Regions from separate parts of the Acidovorax sp. GW835-FHT14G06 genome, predicted to be linked through region 1. Evidence: predicted binding sites of a transcription regulator. Region 1 holds the regulator's gene; the other holds the start of a gene.
The links. Region 1 encodes sigma-54, which starts transcription at its own class of promoters, with help from an activator protein. Its sites were predicted from a motif close to TGGCANGNAANCTGCTTT; they were not measured.
Positions count from the first base shown of each region.

Region 1 (11,224 bases):
ACAACATCCTGCAGGTGCTGCTGGTGGCCGTGCTGTTTGGCATTGGCCTGGCCATGGTGGGTGAGGCAGGCCGTCCGGTGCTGAACTTTCTGGACGCGCTGACGACGCCTGTGTTCAAGGTGGTGGGCATCGTGATGAAGGCCGCGCCCCTGGGTGCGTTTGGTGCCATGGCGTTCACCATTGGCAAGTTTGGCCTGGGCTCGCTGGTCAATCTGGCCTGGCTGGTGGGTTCGTTCTACATCACCTCGCTGCTGTTTGTGGTGGTGATCCTGGGCTTTGTGGCGCGCCTGTGTGGCTTCTCGGTGTTCAAGCTGATCCGCTACCTCAAGGCCGAGCTGATGCTGGTGCTGGGCACGTCTTCGTCTGAATCGGCCCTGCCGTCGCTGATGGAAAAGATGGAAAAGGCCGGTTGCAGCAAGTCGGTGGTGGGCCTCGTGGTGCCCACGGGCTACTCGTTCAACCTGGACGGCACCAACATCTACATGACGCTGGCCGCGCTGTTCATCGCCCAGGCCACCAACACCGAGCTGACGCTGGGCCACCAGGTGGCGCTGTTGCTGGTGGCGATGCTGTCTTCCAAGGGCGCAGCGGGTGTGACGGGCGCGGGCTTCATCACCCTGGCCGCCACCCTGGCCGTGGTGCCCGAAGTGCCCGTGGCCGGCATGGCGCTGATTCTGGGCGTGGACCGCTTCATGAGCGAATGCCGCTCGCTGACGAATTTCATCGGCAACGCCGTGGCCACGGTGGTTGTCTCCCGCTGGGAAAACGCGCTGGACCAGGAACGCCTGGACGCGGCGATGAATGGCCATCCGCTGCCACTCGCGGTGTCAGCGGCGTCGGCGCCCGTGGTGCCGGCGGATGTGCCTGTGGCCACGGTGGCGCGCACTGTGGCTTGATGGTTGGCACTTGCTGAATCTGCGCTCCCAGCGGCGCGGGCTTTCGGGCCCGAGCCGTTTTTCGTTGAGCGCGTTGAGCCCACGCCATCGCGCACAATGGTGGCCCTGCCGGACGGCACTGTGAGCGCTTGGCGCGGCGCAGTGGCCTCGGGCGCTACAAGGAATCCGCACCATGACCCTCGAAGCCTTCCTGGCTGCCTTTCACCTTCTGGCCATCCTGACCTTTGTGGTTTTCCTGTCCAGCCAGGCGGCGCTGTGCCGCATCGAGTGGCTCAATGCCGCCGTGGTCGAGCGGCTGGCCCGGCTGGATGTGATCTACGGTGTGGCCGGGGCGGTGATGATTGGCAGTGGTCTGGCCCGGTTGATCTGGGGCGTCAAGGGCGCGTCGTGGTACCTGTCGCAGCCCCTGTTTCACATCAAGATCACCCTGGTGCTGGCCATGGTCCTGTTGTCGTTTGTGCCTTCGGCCGCGTTTCGCCGCTGGCGCCAGAACCTGCGCAGCACCGGCGCGCTGCCGCCCGCCACGGAAGTCGCGCGGGTGCGCCGCCTGGTGATGATCCAGTCGCATGTGCTGCCCGTGGTGGCTGTGATTGCGGTGTTCTGGGCGCGCGGCTGGTAAGTGCAAGTACCCCATAAAAAAAAGCCCGCCAGGCTTGCTGCTGGCGGGCTTTTCTTTTGAGGGCGCACCGAGGAAGGTGCACTGTGCGCGAATTTACTTCTTCAGGCACTCGCTCATGAAGGCCTTGCGCTCATCGCCCTTGAGGGTCTTGGCCTTGGCATCAGCGTTGCAGGTTTTCATCTTGTCCTGCTGGGTGGCGGGCTTGTTGCTCAGGCAGGTCTTCATGAACGCCTTGCGCTCGTCGCCTTTCATCTCTCCGGCGTCCTTGTTGCAGGTCGCCATCTTCGATTGCTGCTTGGTGGGGGCCTTGGCGTCTTCGGCGGCGTGGGCACCAAAGCCCACTGACAGGGCCAGTCCGAGTGCAGTCAAGGAAAGAAGCTTTTTCATGGAATCTCCTGGTGTGAATGCGTTATGGGGGGTCCCGGGGGCATTGCACCATAGAACATGGCGTGCGACAACGCGCACAAGTCCTGACAACCCAATACGCAGCGTGCGGCAAGAGCCGGGTGCGTTGATCTCTCAGAGAGTGCGGGGTTTGGGCGCTGCGGCTGCATGGAACGCCTTGAGCGCGGTCTGGATCTGCCGGGTGTCGTAGGCCAGGCCTCCCAGGAAAAACACCACATCTCCCCGCTGCTGCCAGCGTTGCAGCGCTTTGAAGATCACGCGCAACGCAGAGTCCTTGTGGCCAGGGCGCAGCTTGACAAGGATCACGTTCTCATAATTGTCCAGGTGCACACGTTCCATGGCCTCCCAGGGCACGGTGTGCGGGTCGTCCTGGCGCAGGTCGGTGATGCCGGTGGCGTCGATGACCACCGCAGGGTCTCGTACCCGGTAGGCCTCCAGGGTGGACCTGCCCAGGGTTCCGCCTACACAGAACGCCACAAACGCGGCGCACAAGCAGAGGATCGTGAGCAGCCGGTCATTCGATACAGCCGCCCAATACAGCGAAAAGGCCAGACACGCGAGCACCAGCAGGGTAAAAGGCACCTGAAACACCAAGGTCCAGCGGCGCCGGTAGAGCATGATGGGCTGAGGCTGCATGCGCTTTCTCCTGTGGAATGGGCACTATTGTCCATTGTGCCTTTGGCTGTGGGACCGCCTCTGGTGGCAGGTCCGGCGCCTTGCGGCTGGCGCACCCGTAAAATCCGCCGATGCTCACAGCCAAAAATGAATTGCTCGCTGCGCTCGCAGCCGAGCTGGAAAACCTGTCCCCCGGCGCTGGCGCCAAGGCGGCATTTGAATCTCCCAAGGTGGCGGCCCATGGCGACTTCGCCTGCACCGCAGCCATGCAACTGGCCAAGCCCCTCAAGCTCAACCCGCGCGCACTGGGAGAGCAGCTCAAGACCGCACTCGAAGCCACGCCTGCCTTTCAGCGCTGGGTGTCCGCCATCGAAATCGCGGGCCCTGGCTTTCTGAACATCCGCCTCCAACCCGCCGCCAAGCAGGAAGTGGTGCGTGAGGTGCTGGCTGCGGGCGAGCGCTTTGGTTACCAGGCCAGCAATGGCCAGCAGGTGCTGGTCGAGTTCGTGTCGGCCAACCCCACGGGCCCGCTGCACGTGGGCCACGGCCGCCAGGCCGCGCTGGGCGATGCCATCTGCAACCTGTTCAGCACCCAGGGCTGGAAGGTGCACCGCGAGTTCTATTACAACGACGCGGGCGTGCAGATCGACACTCTGACCAAGAGCACGCAGCTGCGCGCCAAGGGTTTCAAGCCCGGAGACGACTGCTGGCCTACCGACAGCGACAACCCGCTGGCCAAGAACTTCTACAACGGTGACTACATCGCCGACATTGCCGAGGCCTTCAAGGCCAAGGCCACCGTCAAGGCCGACGACCGCGAGTTCACGGCCAATGGCGATGTGGAGGATTACGACAATATCCGCCAGTTTGCGGTGGCCTACCTGCGCAACGAGCAAGACAAGGACCTGCAGGCGTTCAACCTGCACTTTGATGAGTACTACCTGGAATCGAGCCTGTACACCAGCGGCCGCGTCGAGGCTGCCGTGAACAAGCTCGTGGCCAACGGCAAGACGTATGAGCAAGACGGCGCGCTGTGGCTCAAGAGCACCGACTACGGCGACGACAAGGACCGCGTCATGCGCAAGCAGGACGGCACGTTCACCTACTTCGTGCCCGACGTGGCCTACCACATTGCCAAGTGGGAGCGCGGCTTCACCAAGGTCGTCAACATCCAGGGCACGGACCACCACGGCACCATCGCCCGCGTGCGCGCCGGCCTGCAGGCGGCCGATGTGGGCATTCCGCAGGGCTACCCCGACTACGTGCTGCACACCATGGTGCGGGTGGTCAAGGGCGGCGAAGAGGTCAAGATCAGCAAGCGTGCGGGCAGCTACGTCACGCTGCGCGACCTGATCGAGTGGACCAGCAAGGATGCGGTGCGCTTTTTCCTGCTCAGCCGCAAGCCCGACACCGAGTACACCTTCGACGTGGATCTGGCCGTGGCCCAGAACAACGACAACCCGGTGTACTACGTGCAGTACGCGCATGCGCGCATCCAGTCGGTGCTGCGCGCCTGGCAAGAGGCGGGCGGTGGTGATGTGGCTTCGCTCAAGGATGTGGACCTGTCCGCGCTGGAGGGCCCTCAGGCCCAGGCGCTGATGCTGCAGCTGGCCAAGTACCCCGAGATGCTGACCGCCGCCGCAGATGGCGAGGCGCCGCACGATGTGACGTTCTACCTGCGCGACCTGGCCGCCAGTTACCACAGCTATTACGATGCCGAGCGCATCCTGGTGGATGACGAGGCGGTGAAGAAGGCGCGCCTGGCGCTGGTCGCCGCCACCGCCCAGGTATTGCACAATGGCCTGGCCGTGCTGGGCGTGTCGGCCCCAGCCAGAATGTAAGCAGTTACTACCAATATGAAAAAGCAACAGACGGGCGGGACCATTGTCGGCTTCATCGTCGGGGTCATTGTGGGCCTGGGCGCGGCGCTGGCCGTGGCCGTGTATGTGACCAAGGTGCCGGTGCCCTTCCTGAACAAGGGCAATGGTCGGGGGGCAGACATGGACGCAGCCGAATCCCAGAAGAACAAGAACTGGGATCCGAACTCGCCGCTGTATGGCAAGAATCCGGCACGTCCTGCCGCGCCACCGGTTGCAGCCGCCGCATCGTCTCCTGCATCGGCACCTGCCCCCGAGGTGCGCGCTGCCGCCTCAGCGGCCAAGCCTGCAGCGAGCAAGCCAGAGGCCAAAGCCGACGCCAAGGCCGAGAGCAAGGCAGGCGCCGATCCGCTGGGCGATCTGGCCGTGGCCAAGGCAGCGGCCAAGGGCAGTGTGGACCCGTTTGACTACTTCGTGCAGGCGGGCGCCTTCCGCACCCAGGCCGACGCAGACGCCCAGCGCGCCAAGCTGGCCATGCTGGGCTGGGAGGCCCGCGTGAGCGAGCGTGAGCAAAATGGCCGTGCGGTCTTCCGGGTGCGCATCGGCCCCTTCACCAAGCGTGACGATGCCGAGGTGCTCAAGGAAAAGCTCGATGGCGCCGGGCTGGAGTCGGCGCTGGTGCGCGTGCAGCGCTGACAGGCCTGCCAAAACGGCGTCAACGCCAGGGCTGAACTTTTTGTAAAGGGATGTCTCACATCCCCCATACCTGAACCAGGAGAGTCTTTGTCATGAAACGCCGTGAGTTTTCTTTGTCCGCCGCGTCGGCGGTTGCCGCTTCTGCCCTGACGCTGCCAGTGGCCAACCCCGCCATGGCGCAAGCCCGCCAGTTCAAGGAGGGCAAGGACTTCAAGCGGCTGGACAAGCCCGTCGCCCCCGATGCCCCCGCTGGCAAGGTCGATGTGATCGAGTTCTTCTGGTACAGCTGTCCCCACTGCAACGCCTTTGAGCCCACGCTGGACGCCTGGGTCAAGGCCGCGCCCAAGGACCTCTCCATCCGCCGCGTGCCCGTGGCGTTCAACGCCAGCTTTGTGCCCCAGCAAAAGCTGTACTACACACTCGAAGGCATGGGCAAGCTCGACGCGCTGCACGCCAAGGTATTCCGCGCCATCCATGTGGAGAAGGCCAAGCTCGCCAAGGACGACGAAATCCTGGCCTGGGTGACCCAGCAGGGCGTGGATGCCGCCAAGTTCAAGGAAGTCTATGGTTCCTTCAGCGTGGCCAACCAGGTGCGTCGCGCCTCGCAGCTGCAAGATTCGTATGGCGTCGAAGGCGTGCCGTCCATGGGCGTGGCGGGCAAGTACTACACCGACGGCACGATGGCTGGCAGCATGCAGACGGTGCTGCAAGTGGTCGAATACCTGGCGGCCACGGCGCGCAAAGCCTGACAAGGTGCCGACTCTGTCGGCAAGCTGTTCCAAAAGCCCGCTGATGCGGGCTTTTTTTCGGGGTGGGTACTATCGGGTGGCTACAATCATTGCAAGATTCGTGCCCTATGACCCACCGCCTACTCCCCCTCCTGTTGCTCGCAGCCCTGACCGGTCTTGCGGGTATGGCACACGCCGAAAAGGCCGACCGTGCCAAGCCCATGAACATCGAGGCCGACGCCCTGCGCCACGATGAACTCAAGCAGACCAGCGTGTTCTCGGGCCGCGTGGTGATGACCAAAGGCACCATCGTGTTGCGCGGTGCGCGGCTGGATGTGCGCCAGGACGCCGACGGTTACCAATACGGCGTGGTCACGGCCGAGGCGGGCAAACGGGCGTTTTTCCGCCAAAAGCGCGACACCGTAGCTGGAGTGCCAGACGAGTTCATCGAAGGCGAGAGCGAGGTCATCGAGTACGACGGCAAAGCCGACAACGTGCGCTTCATCACCCGCGCCGAACTCCGCCGCTACCGTGGGTCGGTACTGAACGACGAGATCACCGGTGCCGTGATCGTCTATAACAACCTCACCGACGTGTTCACGGTGGACGGCCAGAGGGCACCAGCGTCGTCTGCTGCCGCAGGCGACACGCCAGCGTCCGGTGGCCGCGTGCGTGCCGTGCTGGCGCCCAAAGACCCGCCGTCCGGCGCGGCGGCCCCAGCCGCAGTGCCTGACGCGCCCGCACCGGCGCTGCGCCCCAGCAACAGCCTTGGCGGCGGCGCCAAGTGAGCGGGCCCGCTGTGAGTACTGGTCCTGATACCCGGGCTGATAACCGCCTGGGGCCCGATTCCCAGTCGGGCAGCCGCCTGGAGGTTCAGCACCTGGCCAAGTCCTATGGCAGCCGCAAGGTCGTCAAGGATGTGTCGCTGGTGGTGCAAAAAGGCGAGGTCGTGGGGCTGCTGGGCCCCAACGGCGCGGGCAAGACCACGTCCTTCTACATGATCGTGGGCCTGGTGCGCAGCGATGCGGGCGACATCCGTATCGACGGCCACTCGGTGGCCCACATGCCCATCCACCGCCGCTCACGGCTGGGGCTGTCGTACCTGCCGCAGGAAGCCTCCATTTTCCGCAAGCTCACCGTCGAAGAAAACGTGCGTGCAGTGCTGGAGCTGCAGCGTGCCGACGACGGCCAGCCGCTGACGCGCGACGCCATCGAGGAGCGCCTGACGGCCCTGTTGCAAGAGCTGCGTGTGGACCACCTGCGTGCATCGCCTGCCCTGGCCTTGTCCGGTGGCGAGCGCCGCCGCGTCGAGATCGCCCGCGCCCTCGCCACCCAGCCGCGCTTTATCCTGCTGGACGAGCCCTTTGCGGGCATTGACCCCATCGCCGTGATCGAGATCCAGCGCATCATCGGCTTCCTCAAGGCACGCGGCATTGGTGTGCTGATCACCGACCACAACGTGCGCGAGACGCTGGGCATCTGCGACCACGCCTTCATCATCAGCGACGGCCGCGTGCTGGCGCAGGGCACCCCCTCCGAGATCGTGGACAACGCCGAAGTGCGCCGTGTGTACCTCGGCGAACACTTCAGGATGTAGACATGGCCCCCACGCTTGTCACTTTGTGTACTGCGCTGCCTCCTGAGGGGGCTTTCGCGCCTTGGGGCGGCCCGGCGGCGCAGCACTGTGCCCCCACGCTCCCCGCTGCGCGTGGTTCGCTGCCCCCCAAGGGGGCTTTCGCGCCTTGGGGCGGCCCGGCGGCGCTCAATCAATGAAGCCTGGACTCTCGCTGCGCGTCTCGCAGCACCTTGCATTGACCCCCCAGCTCCAGCAGTCCATCCGGCTGCTGCAGTTGTCCACGCTCGAACTCTCGCAGGAAGTCGAGCAGATGCTCGACGAAAACCCGTTCCTCGAACGCAATGCCGACGAAGCACCGCGCGAGGAGTTTGGTCTGGAAGCCGCCGATACGCCCGCGCAGGCCGACGACTACGGTGCCGATGATGCTATGTTTTCAGGAGCTGTCAGTGCAAACAGTACCAGCACTGAGAGCCAAAACGAGGCTGAAATCCCCGGTGGAGGCGCCGACGAGCCCGACTGGAGCGGCGACGGCACCGTTGAGATGGCGCCCAACGACGCCGAGTGGGGCGGCGACGCCCCGGCACGCACCCGCAACGATGCGGAAGGCGACGGGGCCGACGCTACCGAGCTGGCCCGCTCGCAAGAATCGCTCACCGCCTTTCTGCACCGCCAGGCGCTGTCGCTGCGGCTGTCTGAAGTGGACACGGCCGCGCTGCGTTTTCTCATCGAATCGCTGAACGACGATGGCTACCTCGAAGAGCCGCTCGAAGAGCTGGCCATCAGCCTGGCCGGGCCCGACGATCTGGAGCAGATTGAGGAGCTGGTGCACCGCTTCACCGTGGCCCAGCGGCTTCTGCAAAGCCTGGAGCCTGTGGGCGTGGGCGCGCGCAACCTGGCCGAATGCCTGACGCTGCAGCTCACGGCCCTGGCCGCCGACGAAGACAGCGATGCCGACCCGGACACGGTGCGTACAGCACTCTCGATCTGCCAGCAGCCGCTGGAGATGCTGGCCCGCCGCGACATCCGTCGCCTGACGCTGCTGTGCAGCGAAGGCGGCGCCAGCGGCGAAGAGCGCACGCGTGCCGCCATGGCGCTGATCGCACGGCTGGAGCCCCGCCCCGGCCGCCGCTTTGCCGATGTAGAGCGCAACATCATCATCCCCGACGTCATCGTGCGCAAAGCCGGGCGTGCCAATGGGCACAGCGGGCAGCACAACTTCATCGTGCAGCTCAACCCCGACGTGATGCCGCGCCTGCGCGTGCACGACATCTACGCTGGCGCACTGCGCGGCCACAAGGGCGGCGAGGGACATCAGGGCATGCAGCAGCGCCTGCAGGAGGCGCGATGGTTCATCAAGAACATCCAGCAGCGCTTTGACACCATCCTGCGCGTCTCGCGCGCCATCGTCGAGCGGCAGAAGAACTTCTTCACCCACGGCGAACTGGCCATGCGCCCGCTGGTGCTGCGCGACATCGCCGACGAGCTGGGCCTGCACGAGTCCACCATCAGCCGCGTGACCACCGCCAAGTACATGGCCACACCGATTGGCACCTACGAGCTCAAATATTTCTTTGGCTCGGGTCTGGGCACCGAGACCGGCGGCAATGCATCGAGCACCGCCGTGCGCGCGCTCATCAAGCAGTTCGTGTCTGCCGAAAACCCCGCCAAGCCGCTGTCCGACAGCCAGATTGCCGAGATGCTCAAGGAGCAGGGCATCGAGTGCGCACGCCGCACGGTGGCCAAGTACCGCGAGGCGCTCAAGATCGCGCCGGCCAATCTGCGCAAGGCGTTGTAGTGCTCAACGCATTGAAGAGCATAAGCCTCCCTCAACGCCCTGAACGCAGGATGCTGACGGATTACTTGCGCGCCATGAATACCGCGTCATACGCCTGGGGTGTGAACCCGGCGATTTTCTGGCCGTTGGTCAGCAAGACTGGCACACCTCTGGCACCCAGTTGCTTGAACGCAGCCTTGCCAGAAGGCGTGTCGATGTCCAACTCCCGGTAGGCGATGCCCTTGTTAGTCAGATAGGCCTTGGCCGCCTTGCAGTAACCGCACCAGGTGGCCATATAAAGCACCACATCGCCTCGTGCGATTGCGACCTGTGGGGTGTCGGGGGTTGCTGCTTGGGGAGTGGAGGCCGCGCCTGGCACCACGCTGACTGGCAGGTTTTCCAGCTTCATCGTTTTCTCTACGGCTCCAGTCACCGGTGGCTGGTCGCTGTAGACCACCCTGCCGTCTACTCCCACTGATTTGTAGAGTGTTTGAGCGTTGGCAGCCAGAGGCATCACTGCCAGCGCCAGGGTGGTCAGCAGGGTCCGAACAAAAAGGCGCATGAGGGGGCTCCGGTAAAATCCACTGCCCGAGAGCATACGAGACAGTGGCGCCCGGCTCACAGGACTCGTGCGCAACACCCCCATGCAGCGGCACGGGCGCCACGGTGTGGATGGGCTGGTGACCCCCGCGTGCTTCTCATCGGGTGCCTGGAAGGCAGACATTGTCTGTCGCGCAATGCGCTATGTCCGCCGTTGGTACCCGTCCCCCCGCTTCCTGTTTTGCCCTACCACTTTCCGCCCCATGGCCCGCATCGTCTTCGACCTTCCCGCGCACTTCGGTTTTGCCACCGAACTGCAGATCTACATCAGCCACGTCAACCAGGGCGGGCATCTGGACAACGCCCAGCTGCTCAGCCTGGTGTCCGAAGCGCGCGTGCGCTTTTTCCAGTCCCTGGGCTACCCTGAGGCCGATGTGGGCGGGCTGTCCATCGTGGTGGGCGACATCGTGGCGCAGTACAAGTCCGAAGGTTTTCATGGCGAGACCATGCGCGTGGAGATGGCGCCTGCGGACTTCAACCGCTATGGGTTTGACCTGGTCTTTTGCATGACCGAGAAGGCCTCAGGCCGCGAGGTGGCGCGCGGCAAGATTGGCATCGTCTTCATCGGCAAGGCCAGCCGCAAGGTCGCCCCGATCCCTGACTCCATCCGCCAGTTGCTGCTGGCCCGCGCGGGCACGCCGGATTCCCATGCATTGTCCGAGCGCGTATCCTCCCCATCGACATGAACCAACTCCAACTTTTTCTCCCTTGCGCCGCCGGTGTCGAGGGCTTTCTGGCCGACGAGGTGCATGGCATCACCGGCCTCACGGGACAAGACTTGCTGGTGGGGCGGGGCGGTGTGCTGCTGCGCGCCTCGTGGCGCCAGGCGCTGCTGCTCAATTTGCACAGCCGCCTGGCGCAGCGCGTGCTGGTGCAACTGGCGCACCGCCCGTACCGGTCTGAGAACGACCTCTATGCCATGGCCAGCGATGTGGCCTGGGAGATCTGGTTCACCACGCGCCAGACGTTCAAGGTCGAGGTGACGGCTCAGCACAGCCCGCTGCAGAGCCTCAACTTCGCGGGCCTCAAGGTCAAGGACGCTGTGGCCGACCGCTTTCGTCACAAGAGCGGCGTGCGCCCCGATGTGAACACCCAGTGGCCCGATGTGCGCATCCACCTGCACCTGACCACCGACGAGGCCACGATCTACATCGACACCTCGGGCGAGCCGCTGTTCAAGCGCGGCTGGCGCGAGGACAAGGGCGATGCGCCGCTGAAGGAAACCCTGGCCGCCGCCATGATCGCCGCCAGTGGCTGGGACCCGCACGGCGACAACCCCCAGCCGCTGTACGACCCCTGCTGCGGCAGCGGCACCATCGTGGTCGAGGCTGCGCAGATCGCCTGCCGCATCCCGGCGGGCATGCTGCGGCGCTTTGCGTTCGAGAAACTGCTGCCGTTCCAGGCCCATGTCTGGAGTGCTATAAAAAACGAAGCTGAAAGTGCAATATGCACTAGCGCTGTCCCCCTGTTTGGCAGTGATGTCGCCTTCCGCATGGTT
Region 1 is NZ_JBXAGA010000009.1:13,699-24,922, forward strand. It holds gene AC1Q64_RS16550 (dicarboxylate/amino acid:cation symporter) at 1-896, shown strand, start outside; gene AC1Q64_RS16555 (DUF2214 family protein) at 1,069-1,515, shown strand; gene AC1Q64_RS16560 (PsiF family protein) at 1,609-1,902, opposite strand; gene AC1Q64_RS16565 (hypothetical protein) at 2,035-2,556, opposite strand; gene argS (arginine--tRNA ligase) at 2,667-4,376, shown strand; gene AC1Q64_RS16575 (SPOR domain-containing protein) at 4,392-5,048, shown strand; gene AC1Q64_RS16580 (thiol:disulfide interchange protein DsbA/DsbL) at 5,141-5,797, shown strand; gene lptA (lipopolysaccharide transport periplasmic protein LptA) at 5,905-6,564, shown strand; gene lptB (LPS export ABC transporter ATP-binding protein) at 6,576-7,373, shown strand; gene AC1Q64_RS16595 (RNA polymerase factor sigma-54) at 7,546-9,147, shown strand; gene AC1Q64_RS16600 (glutaredoxin domain-containing protein) at 9,209-9,688, opposite strand; gene AC1Q64_RS16605 (acyl-CoA thioesterase) at 9,930-10,412, shown strand; gene AC1Q64_RS16610 (THUMP domain-containing class I SAM-dependent RNA methyltransferase) at 10,409-11,224, shown strand, end outside.

Region 2 (11,224 bases), on a different contig from region 1:
CACACCTCCACGCCATCGATGGTGATGCGCCCGCTGTCGTGGGGCTCCAGGCGATTGATGGCGCGCAGCAGCGTGCTCTTGCCCGAGCCCGAGGCGCCAATGATCACCGTCACCTCGCCGGTGTGGAACACGGTGGACACGTCCTTGAGCACCTGGTGCGCGCCAAACGACTTGCACACGCGCTCGGCCACGATGTAGGGCTTGGGTGGAACGTTGGAGTTCATTGGTTGCGGCCCTCCACGTCAAAGCGGTACTCGACGGCGTTGGAGATCTGTGTGACCAGTGTGGTCAGCAGCAGGTAGGTGATGGCCACCGTGGTCAGCGTGGCGATGGGCTGGAACGTGGCCGACTGGATGCGGTTGCCCACGTTGGTCAGCTCCACCACGCCGATGGCGTAGGCCAGCGAAGAGTCCTTGAGCAGCGCCACAAAGTTGCTCACCAGCGGCGGCAACGAGATCTTGAACGCCTGCGGAAACACCACGTCCATGAACACATGCATGCGGCCCAGGCCCAGCGCCCGGGCGGCCTCGGTCTGCCCGCGTGGCACGGCCAGCAGGCCCGCGCGCAGGGCTTCGGCGTTGTAGGCGCCCACATTGAGTCCCAACGCCACGACGGCGGCGGCAAAGTCGGGCAGGTTCAGCCCTGGCACCAGCACCGGCAGCGCAAAGTACACAAACAGGATCTGCACCAAGAGCGGTGTGCCGCGAATCGCCCAGATGTACACGCCAGCAATCCAGCGCACGGGCGTCCAGCGGGCGGTGCGGGCCAGCGCCGCAGCTGTGCCCAGCACCAGGCCCACGGCACCGCTGACCAGCGTGAGCCACAGCGTGGTGCGCGCACCTTCAGAAAACGCCTGGGCATTGGGGCCGATGGGGTCAGGGAAGAACGACAGCAATTGGCCCAGCAACGAGAGGGCCAGCACCATCACCACCAGTGCAGCGACCAGCGTGGCATTGCTGCGCTGCTGTCGGGACCAGCTTTGTGGCCAAAGAGCGAGAAGCATGGATCAGACGACCAGAAGGTCTTGGTTGGAAATCGGACTGGGGCAGGGCGATCATGCGCCCGCCACCAGAAACGGCAAAGGGTGCGCAGCTGGCCCGAGCCCTCTGCGCACCCCATGTGCCATCACATCAGTTGCAGCGCACGTCTTCGTTGAAATACTTCTTGGAGACGGCGGCGTAGCTGCCATCGGCCAGCACTTCGGTGAACGCCTTGTTCCAGGCATCGGCCAGGCCGGTGTTGCCCTTGGCCATGGCGGGGGCGATGCGCTCGATGAACAGCATGTCGCCCAGCTTGAAGCCGGCTTTGGCGTTCTTGGCAGCGGCTTCCTTGGCCACGAACTTGTCGCTGACCCAGGCGTCCACGCGCTTGGAGATCAGGGCACGCTGGGCGTCGGTGTCTTGCGGGAAGTTCTTCACTTCCTTCACGCCGCTGACCTTCTTGACCTGCTCCAGGTAGCTGGTGCCGGTTTGCACGGCCACGACCTTGCCGGTCAGGTCCTTGGCGTTGCGGATCTTGTCGTCCATGGCCACGATGATGCCGCCCGAGCAGTAGTGGGGGTTGGCAAAGGTCACGGCCTTGGAGCGCTCGTCGGTCACACCGTGCGAGGCGATCACGGCGTCCCAGCGGCTCTGGCCCAGGCCGGTCAGCAGGGCGTCAAAGCCGAGCGTTTTCCATTCGAGCTTCAGGCCCATCTTCTTGACCACCAGCTCCGCCACTTCCACCTCGAAACCCGTGAGCTTGGTGCCTTCGAAGTAGTTGAAGGGGGCAAACTGGCCCTCGGTGGCCACGATGATCTTGCCGTCCTTCTTGACTTCGTCCAGCGTGCGGGCCTGGACGGCGAGGGCAGCGCACAGCGCCACGGCGGTGACAACGGCAGACTTGAAAAATTGCATGACAGGTTCCTGTGGGGGTGGTTCAGGTACAAAAAATCCGGCCTGCGGGTAGGCAGGCCGGAGCGGGTGGATGCGGACATCGCCATTGGCGATGGGCCTCGTCATCAAACGGAAACGTGCGGAAATTATAGGACGCGCGTTCACATTCGGGCCATGCAGGGCAACCCCGATGACCTCGGAGCGCCCTGGTGGTAGGCCTTGCAGGGCGTTGCAAGTTGGGTGCCACCCTGGCAACCGACATCTGGTGGGGGACGTGCAGGCCTACCGCAGAAAAGCGTCGTACCCCGTCTTCAGGATCAGGGTGCTCACCACCACGATGAAGATGCCCCGCACAAAGCCGGTGCCATGCTTGAGTGCCATGTGGGTGCCCAGCAGGCTGCCCAGCACGTTGGCCACGGCCAGCGTCACCGCAAAGTGCCACCACACATGGCCCTTGGCGGCAAACAGCGCAATCGCGGCAATGTTGGTGGCGCAGTTGAGCAGCTTGGCCGACGCCGACGCATTCAGAAAGTCATAGCCCAGCAGCCGCACGAACAAGAAGACGAAGAAGCTGCCCGTGCCGGGGCCAAAGAACCCGTCGTAAAAGCCGATGAGTACGCCGATCAGGCAGGCGGCGATCACCTCGGCCCGGCCCGCAAACCGGGGGGTGTGGTGCCGCCCCAGTTCCTTCTTGGCCAGGGTGTAGAGCAACACGCCCAGCAGCACCAGGGGCAGCAGCTTGCGCAGGAAGTCGGCCGACACCACGGTGACGGCCCAGGCGCCCACGAACGAGCCCGCAAAACCAGCAGCCGCAGCAGGCAGCATGGCGGACCAGCGGATCTGCACCTTGCGGCTGTACTGCCAGGTGGCCATGGCGGTGCCCCACACCGAGGCCGCCTTGTTGGTACCCAGCAGGGTGGCTGGGGGCGCGCCCGGAAAAGCTGCAAACAGCGCGGGCACCATCACCAGTCCACCGCCTCCCACGATCGCATCCACAAAGCCCGCGAGCAGCGAGGCCAGGGTCATCAAAATCCATTCCATCGCAGGATTGTCGCACCGGGCCTGCTATCGATTCAGGACTGTTCAGGATCGAACGGGCAAGAAAAAGGCGCTGGGATCGCCAGCGCCTGAAAGGGTGCACACCTCATTGGGTGTTTGGAATGTGGTTGTTGGTAGAAAGGTTGTCTCCTCGGGCCCCTCGCTTGGCACACCGAAGCGCGCTTTCGAGTGCCGCAACTGTAACGGCTGCACCCTGCTGGTGCATTGGGGGTTTCCCGCCCCCCGTTGTTGGGCGCCGGACGAGTTGCGGGGGCGCCCGGTGTTCCGATTCGGTGGCACCTGGCTGGCATGGCTCGTGCAATGCGCTTGTAACAAATTGCGAAAGGGAGCGTGCATGCGTGCAGTCAACCACCGGGTGTTTGCGGTCGTGTCGTTGTGTCTGGGGCTGCGCACTTGTGCACTGGCCCAGAGCGTGCCAGAGGCTCCCGCAGTAGCGGCGGCCCTCACACGCCCCACCCTGGTGGCGCAGGACACGGTGAATGCCGCCCATACCGGCTGGATGATGACCTCCACCGCCCTGGTGCTGCTGATGACGCTGCCAGGCATTGCGCTGTTTTACGCAGGCATGGTGCGCAGGAAGAACGTGCTCAACACCATGGCCAGCGTGGTCGCGATTGCAGCGCTGGTCAGCCTGTTGTGGTTTGCGTTGGGGTATTCACTGGCGTTCACACCGGGCAGCGCCTGGCTTGGCGGCTGGGACCGTGCTGGCTTTGCCGGGCTCGCCTTCCAGCTGGAGGCGGGCAAGCTGTCCGTGAGCCACATTGCGCCGCTGATCCCAGAGTCTGTGTACGCGATGTTCCAGCTCACGTTCGCCATCATCACAGCCGCGCTGCTGGTGGGCGCGTTCGTGGAGCGCATGCGGTTTTCGGCCATGCTCGTCTTCATCAGCCTGTGGACGCTCGTGGTCTATGCGCCGGTGGCGCACTGGGTGTGGGAGCCGGGCGGCTGGCTGGCGCAGATGGGCGCGCTGGATTTTGCGGGCGGCTCGGTGGTGCACGTGAACGCGGGCGTGGCGGGGTTGGTGTGCGCCTGGTTTCTGGGCCGCCGCGCGGGGTATGGGCGCGAGCCGTTTGAGCCCTACAACCTGGGGCTCACCATGGCGGGTGCGGGCATGCTGTGGGTGGGCTGGTTTGGCTTCAACGCAGGCTCTGCTGTCGCGGCCGATGGGCGTGCCGGGCTGGCCATGGCAGTGACGCACCTGGCCGCTGCGGCCGGGGCGCTGTCGTGGATGCTGGGCGAGTGGGTGGTGCGCGGGCGCCCGTCGCTGCTGGGGTTGTGCTCCGGCCTGGTGGCGGGGCTGGTGGCCATTACACCCGCCGCTGGTTTTGTCACGCTGCGCTCGGCGGTGGTGATTGGCTTGGTGGCCGGGCTGGCCTGCTACTGGGGCGCGACGGGGCTCAAGCGGCTGCTGCGGGTGGATGACTCGCTCGACGTATTTGGCGTGCATGGCGTTGGCGGCATCGTGGGGTCACTGCTCACCGGTGTGCTGGCCAGCAAGACCGTGGGCGGGGTGGCGGGTAGCCTGCTGACCCAGGCCATCGGCGTGGGCGCCGTGGCGGCCTACAGCCTGGTGGTGACGGCCGCACTGCTGTGGGTCATCAACTTTGCGATGGGCCTGCGGGTGGACGAACAGAGCGAACAGACGGGGCTGGACATTGCCCAGCACCGCGAGCGCCTGGGCGCCTGAATGGGCCCTCGAGAGACCCGGCAGGCCTTCCCCGCTCCTGCATCGTTGCGCAACGCGGGCAAGCAGGTGCAGTCCGATGGATGACCCCAATGCATTAAGGAGCCGACCATGTCCGATTCCGACAAGCTGGCAATTGCCGCTCACCTGCATGTGTTGTTGCGGCGCAAAACGGGTCGTGTGACCGACACCGAATGGATGGCGGCCAATGTGGAATATGCGCTAGAGATCGTGCGGTTTGCGCGCCAGCGCGCTGTGGACGACAACGCGCCCGATCTGGCCGAGTGGGCCGACCGCCTGGAGCACGCCCTGCACGCCACTCCCCTTGCAGCGCCGCGCCGTCCGCTGCTGGATGTGGCGGCGCAGGCTGTGCGCTCGCGCCCCGCACCGACGCCTGAGCCCGCCCCCGAGGTGCCGCGCTATGTGGGCGGCATCCGCTGAACGCTGCAGCGACCTGGGCGCCGGGGCTTGCAAAGATCAGTGGGGCGCAGTGCCTTGCGTGAACAGCCCGGCCGTGGGCAGCAGCCCGGTCAGCTGGTTGTCGCCGTAGGTGCGCAGCACCTGCGCAATCACCACCTGGTAGCCATTGAGCCACTGCGCCTGCGCGGCCTTGGCCTTCAGGTGCGCGGGGTGTTGCATCAGCGTTTGCAAGGCTTCCAGCGACTGCCAGTAATACACGTTGGACACCAGGCCGTTGCCCGTATCCGTCCAGGACTCCTCGCCCAGGTAGCCGTCGATGGAACGGGCGGCGGTGGCAATCGCCTCGTCCAGGCGGTGAAAGGCGTCGTCGAACTGTTTGGTGGCAAAGATGAAAGTGGAGGAGTACATCGGCGCGATGGTACTCACGCCGCCCGCCTTGCCTGGATGATCCACTCCGCCGCCTTCTCCGCCATCATCAGCGTGGGCGAGTTGGTGTTGCCGCTGGTGATGGTGGGCATGGCGCCCGCATCCACCACGCGCAGGCCGGCCACCACGCCGCCGCGTCCGTCGCGCACCCGCAGTTGCGCATCCAGCACGGCCATGGGGTCGCCGTCGCGGCCCATCTTGGTGGTGCCCACGGGGTGGAAGATGGTGGTGGCGATGTCGCCCGCCAGGCGCGCCAGGTCTTCGTCGCTTTCAAACTGCACGCCGGGCTTCCACTCCTGCGGCTGGTACTTGGCCAGCGCGGGCTGGGCCACGATGCGGCGCGTGACGCGCAGGCTGTCGGCGGCCACCTGGCGGTCTTCGGGGGTGGAGAGGTAGTTGGGCGCGATGGCAGGCGCGGCCTTGAAATCGGCGCTCTTGATGTTCACCGTGCCCCGGCTGGTGGGGTTGAGGTTGCACACGCTGGCGGTGAAGGCCGGAAAGCCGTGCAGCGGCTCGCCAAACGCATCGAGCGACAGCGGCTGCACGTGGTATTCGATGTTGGGATAGAGCTGGTCGGGGCTGCTGCGGGTGAACGCACCGAGCTGCGAAGGCGCCATGCTCATGGGCCCGCTGCGCTTGAGCGCGTATTCGAGCCCGATCTTGGCTTTGCCGACCAGCGAGTTGGCCATGGTGTTGAGCGTCTGCACCCCTTGCACCTTGAACACTGCGCGGATCTGCAGGTGGTCCTGCAGATTGGCGCCTACCCCGGGCAGGTCCACCTTCACATCCACGCCGTGCTGGCGCAGCAGCGCAGCCGGGCCAATACCCGACAGCTGCAGCAGCTGGGGCGAGTTGACGGCGCCTGCGCTCAGGATCACCTCGCCCGCCGCGCGGGCCGTGACCATCTCGTGGCCATCCCACACCACCACGCCGGTGCAGCGCTGGGTGCCGTCGGGCTGGGTTTCGAGGATGAGCTTGGACGCCTGCGCGCTGGTCCACATCTCGAAGTTGGGCCGGCCATAGCAGGTGGGGCGTAAAAAGGCCTTGGCGGTGTTCCAGCGCCAACCGCTTTTCTGGTTGACCTCGAAGTAGCCCACGCCTTCGTTGCTGCCGCTGTTGAAGTCGTCGGTGGCGGGGATGCCGGCCTGCTGCGCGGCGTGGGCAAAGGCGTCGAGCACGTCCCAGCGCAGGCGTTGCTTTTCCACCCGCCACTCGCCGGTGCTGCCGGTGGACTTGTTGCCGTGCAGGCGTTTGAAATTTTCGTTCACGCTGCCAGGCTGGTCCAGGCGCCAGTGGTCCTCGTGACGGCGGAAGTAGGGCAGGGCGTTGTCCCAGCGCCAGCTGGCGTCGCCCGTCAGCTCAGCCCACTGATCATAGTCGCGCGCCTGGCCGCGCATGTAGATCATGCCGTTGATGCTGCTGCAGCCACCCAGCGTCTTGCCGCGTGGGTAGCGCAGCGTGCGGCCGTTCAGGCCGGCGTCGGGCTCGGTGTTGTAGAGCCAGTCGGTGCGCGGGTTGCCGATGCAGTACAGGTAGCCCACGGGGATGTGGATCCAGTGGTAGTCGTCCTTGCGGCCCGCCTCGATCAGCAGCACGCGGTGGCGGCCGTCAGCGCTCAGGCGGTTGGCGAGCAGGGCACCGGCTGTGCCCCCGCCGATGATGATGGTGTCAAACGTTGTGTCGCTCATGGAGGAGGGGCGGTGCAGATCAAGGGTGGTAACGGTGGGCCATTGTGCGGATGGGGCAGGCCCTGTCGATAGGGTGTGTGCCTATTGCTACACTTTTAGTAGCTGCTGGTGCTTGTATTGATTGCGCTTGACGCCGATTTGATAATAATTACACGCCATCGCGGCCTGTCTGTGCTTGACAGGCTGATGTCCGACAGGGCGCGCAGGATTCGCTCCGCTACCATGCACGCTCTTCCTTGCTGCTTCTTGACGACCCCACCCCTGCGGCTGCCCTGGCGGCCAGACCCATGACCGACCACGCTCCCCACATCGTCCGCGCCGATACGCCCCAAGGGCCGTGTGCGCAGCTGCGTGGGCGCTGGGGTGCGGCCGAGCTGGGCAACGCGGCGCAATGGGAGGCCGTGTCGGACCAACTGCGCGGCGCACCCCCCGCCCCCACGCTGGGCTGGGACCTGCGGGAGCTGCAGTGGCTGGACCATGTGGGCGCGCAGCTGCTGTGGAACCACTGGCAGCACGCCTGGCCCGTGCAGTTGGCCTGCACCGACAGCCAGCGCACCATGCTGGAACGGGTGGCGCAGTTCACCTGTGTTGCACCGCCGCCTGAGCCTTGGCGCCTGGGCGAACAGGTCGATCACCTGGGCGTGCTGGTGCTGCACGGTGTGGACCACGCCCGCCACTTGCTGGAGATGGTGGGCCAGCTGGTGCTGGACCTGGGGCGCCTGGCACGCGCACCGCGCAAGGGGCCATGGCGTGATGTGTCCGGCCATCTGTACCGCATGGGCGCCACGGCGCTGCCCATCACGGCGCTGGTGGGGTTCCTCATCGGTGTGGTGCTGGCCTACCTGATGAGCCTGCAGCTGCGGCAGTTTGGTGCCGAGTCGTTCATCGTCAACATCCTGGGCATCTCGCTGATCCGCGAGCTGGGGCCCATGCTGGCGGCCATCCTGGTGGCGGGCCGCTCCGGCTCGTCCATCACCGCACAGATCGGTGTGATGCGCGTGACCGAGGAGCTGGACGCCATGCGCGTGATGGGCATCCCGCACGGGTTCCGGCTGGTGATGCCGCGCACCTTGGCGCTGGCGCTGGCGATGCCGCTCATCAGCGTGTGGACCACGCTGGCGGCGTTGGCGGGCGGCATGCTGGCGGCCGACATCTCCATGGACATCTCGCCGTCGTACTTTGTGCAGGCACTGCCCGCAGCGGTAAAGATCGGCAACCTGGGCCTGGCCATGGCCAAGTCGGTGGTGTTTGGCGCGTTCATTGCGCTGATCGGCTGCCACTGGGGCCTGCGCGTCAAGCCCAACACCCAGAGCCTGGGCGAAGGCACGACGGCGTCGGTGGTGTCGTCCATCACCATGGTGATCATCGTGGACGCGCTGTTTGCCATAGCGTTCAAGAACATCGGCATATGACTGAGCGCATCGCCAAGCCCGAACACATCGCCGTCGCGCCCGGTGAGCCGCCCATCGTGGATGTGCAAGGCCTCTGGACGCAGTTTGGCAAGGGCGACGAAACCTTCACCGTGCACCAGGACCTGAACTTCACCGTGCAGCGCGGCGAGATGCTGTCGCTGGTGGGCGGGTCGGGCACGGGCAAGACGGTGTTGCTGCGCCAGATCCTGGGCCTGGCCCGGCCCACGCGCGGGCAGGTCACCGTGCTGGGCCGGCCCGCGTCCGAGATGGGGCGCGAGGGGGCAGCCAGCCGGGTGGGCATGCTGTTCCAGCACGGTGCGCTGTTCTCGGCCTTCAACGTGCTCGACAACGTGGCCTTTGCGCTGCGCGAGCAGGGCACCTTGCCCGACGACCTGGTGCGCGATGCCGCGCTGGTCAAGCTGCAGATGGTGGGCCTGCAGCCCGAACACGCCACGCGCATGCCGGCCGACCTGTCGGGGGGCATGGTTAAGCGCGTGGCGCTGGCCCGCGCGCTCATCATGGACCCACCGCTGCTGCTGCTGGACGAGCCCACGGCGGGCCTGGACCCGAGCAGCTCTGACGACTTCTGCGCGCTGCTGCGAGAGCTGCGCGCGGCGCTGGGGCTCACGGTCATCATGGTCACGCATGATCTGGATACGCTGTTCGCGCTCAGCACCCGCGTGGCGGTGCTGGCGGACAAGAAGGTCATCGTCACTGGTCCGCCGCACGAGGTGGCGCACTTTTCGCATCCGTTCATCGAGCACTTCTTCATGGGCGAACGTGGCCAACGCGCCATGGCCCCCGTGCCGCCCGTGCAGCAGGCCCCGGTGCAGACCGCCGCCGTGCCTGCGCCTGACAAGGAACATCCCTGATGGAAAACAAATCCCACGCCCTCGCCGCAGGCATCTTTGTGCTGGTGGTGGCCGCCATGCTGGCAGGCCTGGCCATCTGGCTCACGCGCGACAACGCCAACTACGAGCAGTACGAACTCTCCACCCGCGACGGCGTGAGTGGCCTGCAGCCCCAGGCCACCGTGCGCTACAAGGGCGTGGCCGTGGGCAAGGTCACGCGCATCGGGTTCGACCCCCAGGTGAGCGGCAACGTGCTGATCCGTATTGCGGTCAACGAACAGGCGCCCATCAGCCCCACCACCTTTGCGGTGCTGGGCTACCAGGGCGTCACCGGCCTGGCACACGTGCAACTGGACGATGCCGAGAAGCCCTACCCCGAGCTGCCCCCCGGCCCCAGCGGCCTGCCGCGCCTGCCGCTCAAGCCCTCGCCCTTTGGCAAGCTGGCCGAACAGGCGCCCGCCATCCTCGGCCAGGTCGAAGAGGCCACGCGCCGCATCAACCAGCTGCTGGGCGACAACAACCAACAAAAGCTCACCGAGGCGCTGTCCAGCATCGGCCAGGCCGCCGGCAGCGTCAACACCCTGACCCAGCGGCTCGATGCCACCGTGGCCCAGCGCCTGGACCCGGCCCTGGCCGCGCTGCCGCCCCTGGCCAGCGATGCGCGCCAGACCCTGCAGTCATTGCAGCAGGCGGGCGCCAGTGTGTCGGCCCTGGCGGTGGACCTAGGCAAGACCAACCAGCGGCTCAACGCCGAGGGCGGCGCCATCGACCAGATCACCGCTGGCACCCAGTCCCTGGCGCGCGCCGCCGACCAGTTCAGCACCGCCACCCTGCCCCGGGTGAACCGCGCCGCCGACGACACGGCCCGCGCTGCCCGCCAGATGGGCCGCGCGGCCGGGGGCATCAGCGACAACCCGCAGCTGTTCATCTACGGCTCGGGCCGCATCCCGCCCGGGCCGGGCGAGCCAGGTTTTGGCAGCGCCCCGTGAGCTGGACCCCCTCCCGCGCTGCATTGTTGGCGCAGGCCCTCTGTGAGGAGTGAACATGAATACTATTAAAAATATAGCAACCAAGCCATATTCATCTAGCGCTACCGTGCTGTGGGGCTGTGGTTTGGCGGCGGTGCTGCTGCTCACGGGCTGCTCAGCCCTGCCAGCGCCTCCGGCCCGCCCCGTGCTGTATGACTTTGGCCCCGGCCCGCTGGCCACCGTGCCTACCGACCGCCGTGCGCCCCTGCCTCCGCTGGCGATGGCCGATATGGATGCCCCCGGCCTGCCCGAGGGGGGGAACGCCGTGCTGTACCGCCTGGCCTATGCCGACGCCCAGCAGCTGCGCCCCTACAGCCAGGCCCGCTGGAGCCAGCCGCCTGCACAGCTGCTGCAGCAGCGCCTGCGCGAGCAACTGGGCCAGCGCCGCGCCGTGCTCAAGGCCGACGACGGCGCCGCCCAGGCCCGCGAGCCCGCCCAGGGCAACAAGTTGCCCCTGGTGCTGCGCACCGAGCTGGAGGAGTTCAGCCACCTGTTCACCAGTCCCAGCGACAGCGCCGGGGTGGTGCGCCTGCGCGCCACGGTGGTCGAGCTGACCCCGGCGGGCGAATCGCTGCGCGGCCAGCGCGTGTTCATCGTGCAGCAGCCCGCCAAGTCGGCCGATGCGGCGGGCGGCGTGGCCGCTCTGGCAGCGGCGTCGGGCCAGCTGGCCAGTGAGCTGGCAGCGTGGGTGGAGCAGGTGGGGCAGTAACGCAACAGGTCTTTGTGGCGAGAGCCTGCAGGCAAGGCACTGGCTTTGGCCGCTGCGCCACGCAGCGCGCGTG
Region 2 is NZ_JBXAGA010000006.1:27,762-38,985, reverse strand. It holds gene AC1Q64_RS11725 (amino acid ABC transporter ATP-binding protein) at 1-224, opposite strand, end outside; gene AC1Q64_RS11720 (amino acid ABC transporter permease) at 221-1,003, opposite strand; gene AC1Q64_RS11715 (ABC transporter substrate-binding protein) at 1,131-1,895, opposite strand; gene AC1Q64_RS11710 (sulfite exporter TauE/SafE family protein) at 2,157-2,915, opposite strand; gene AC1Q64_RS11705 (ammonium transporter) at 3,268-4,620, shown strand; gene AC1Q64_RS11700 (hypothetical protein) at 4,729-5,058, shown strand; gene AC1Q64_RS11695 (antibiotic biosynthesis monooxygenase family protein) at 5,095-5,445, opposite strand; gene AC1Q64_RS11690 (GMC family oxidoreductase) at 5,460-7,151, opposite strand; gene AC1Q64_RS11685 (MlaE family ABC transporter permease) at 7,439-8,563, shown strand; gene AC1Q64_RS11680 (ABC transporter ATP-binding protein) at 8,560-9,435, shown strand; gene AC1Q64_RS11675 (MlaD family protein) at 9,435-10,403, shown strand; gene AC1Q64_RS11670 (ABC-type transport auxiliary lipoprotein family protein) at 10,459-11,151, shown strand.
Region 2: a site for sigma-54 is predicted at 3,218-3,235, ahead of AC1Q64_RS11705 (ammonium transporter). Genes of this name have one in related genera too.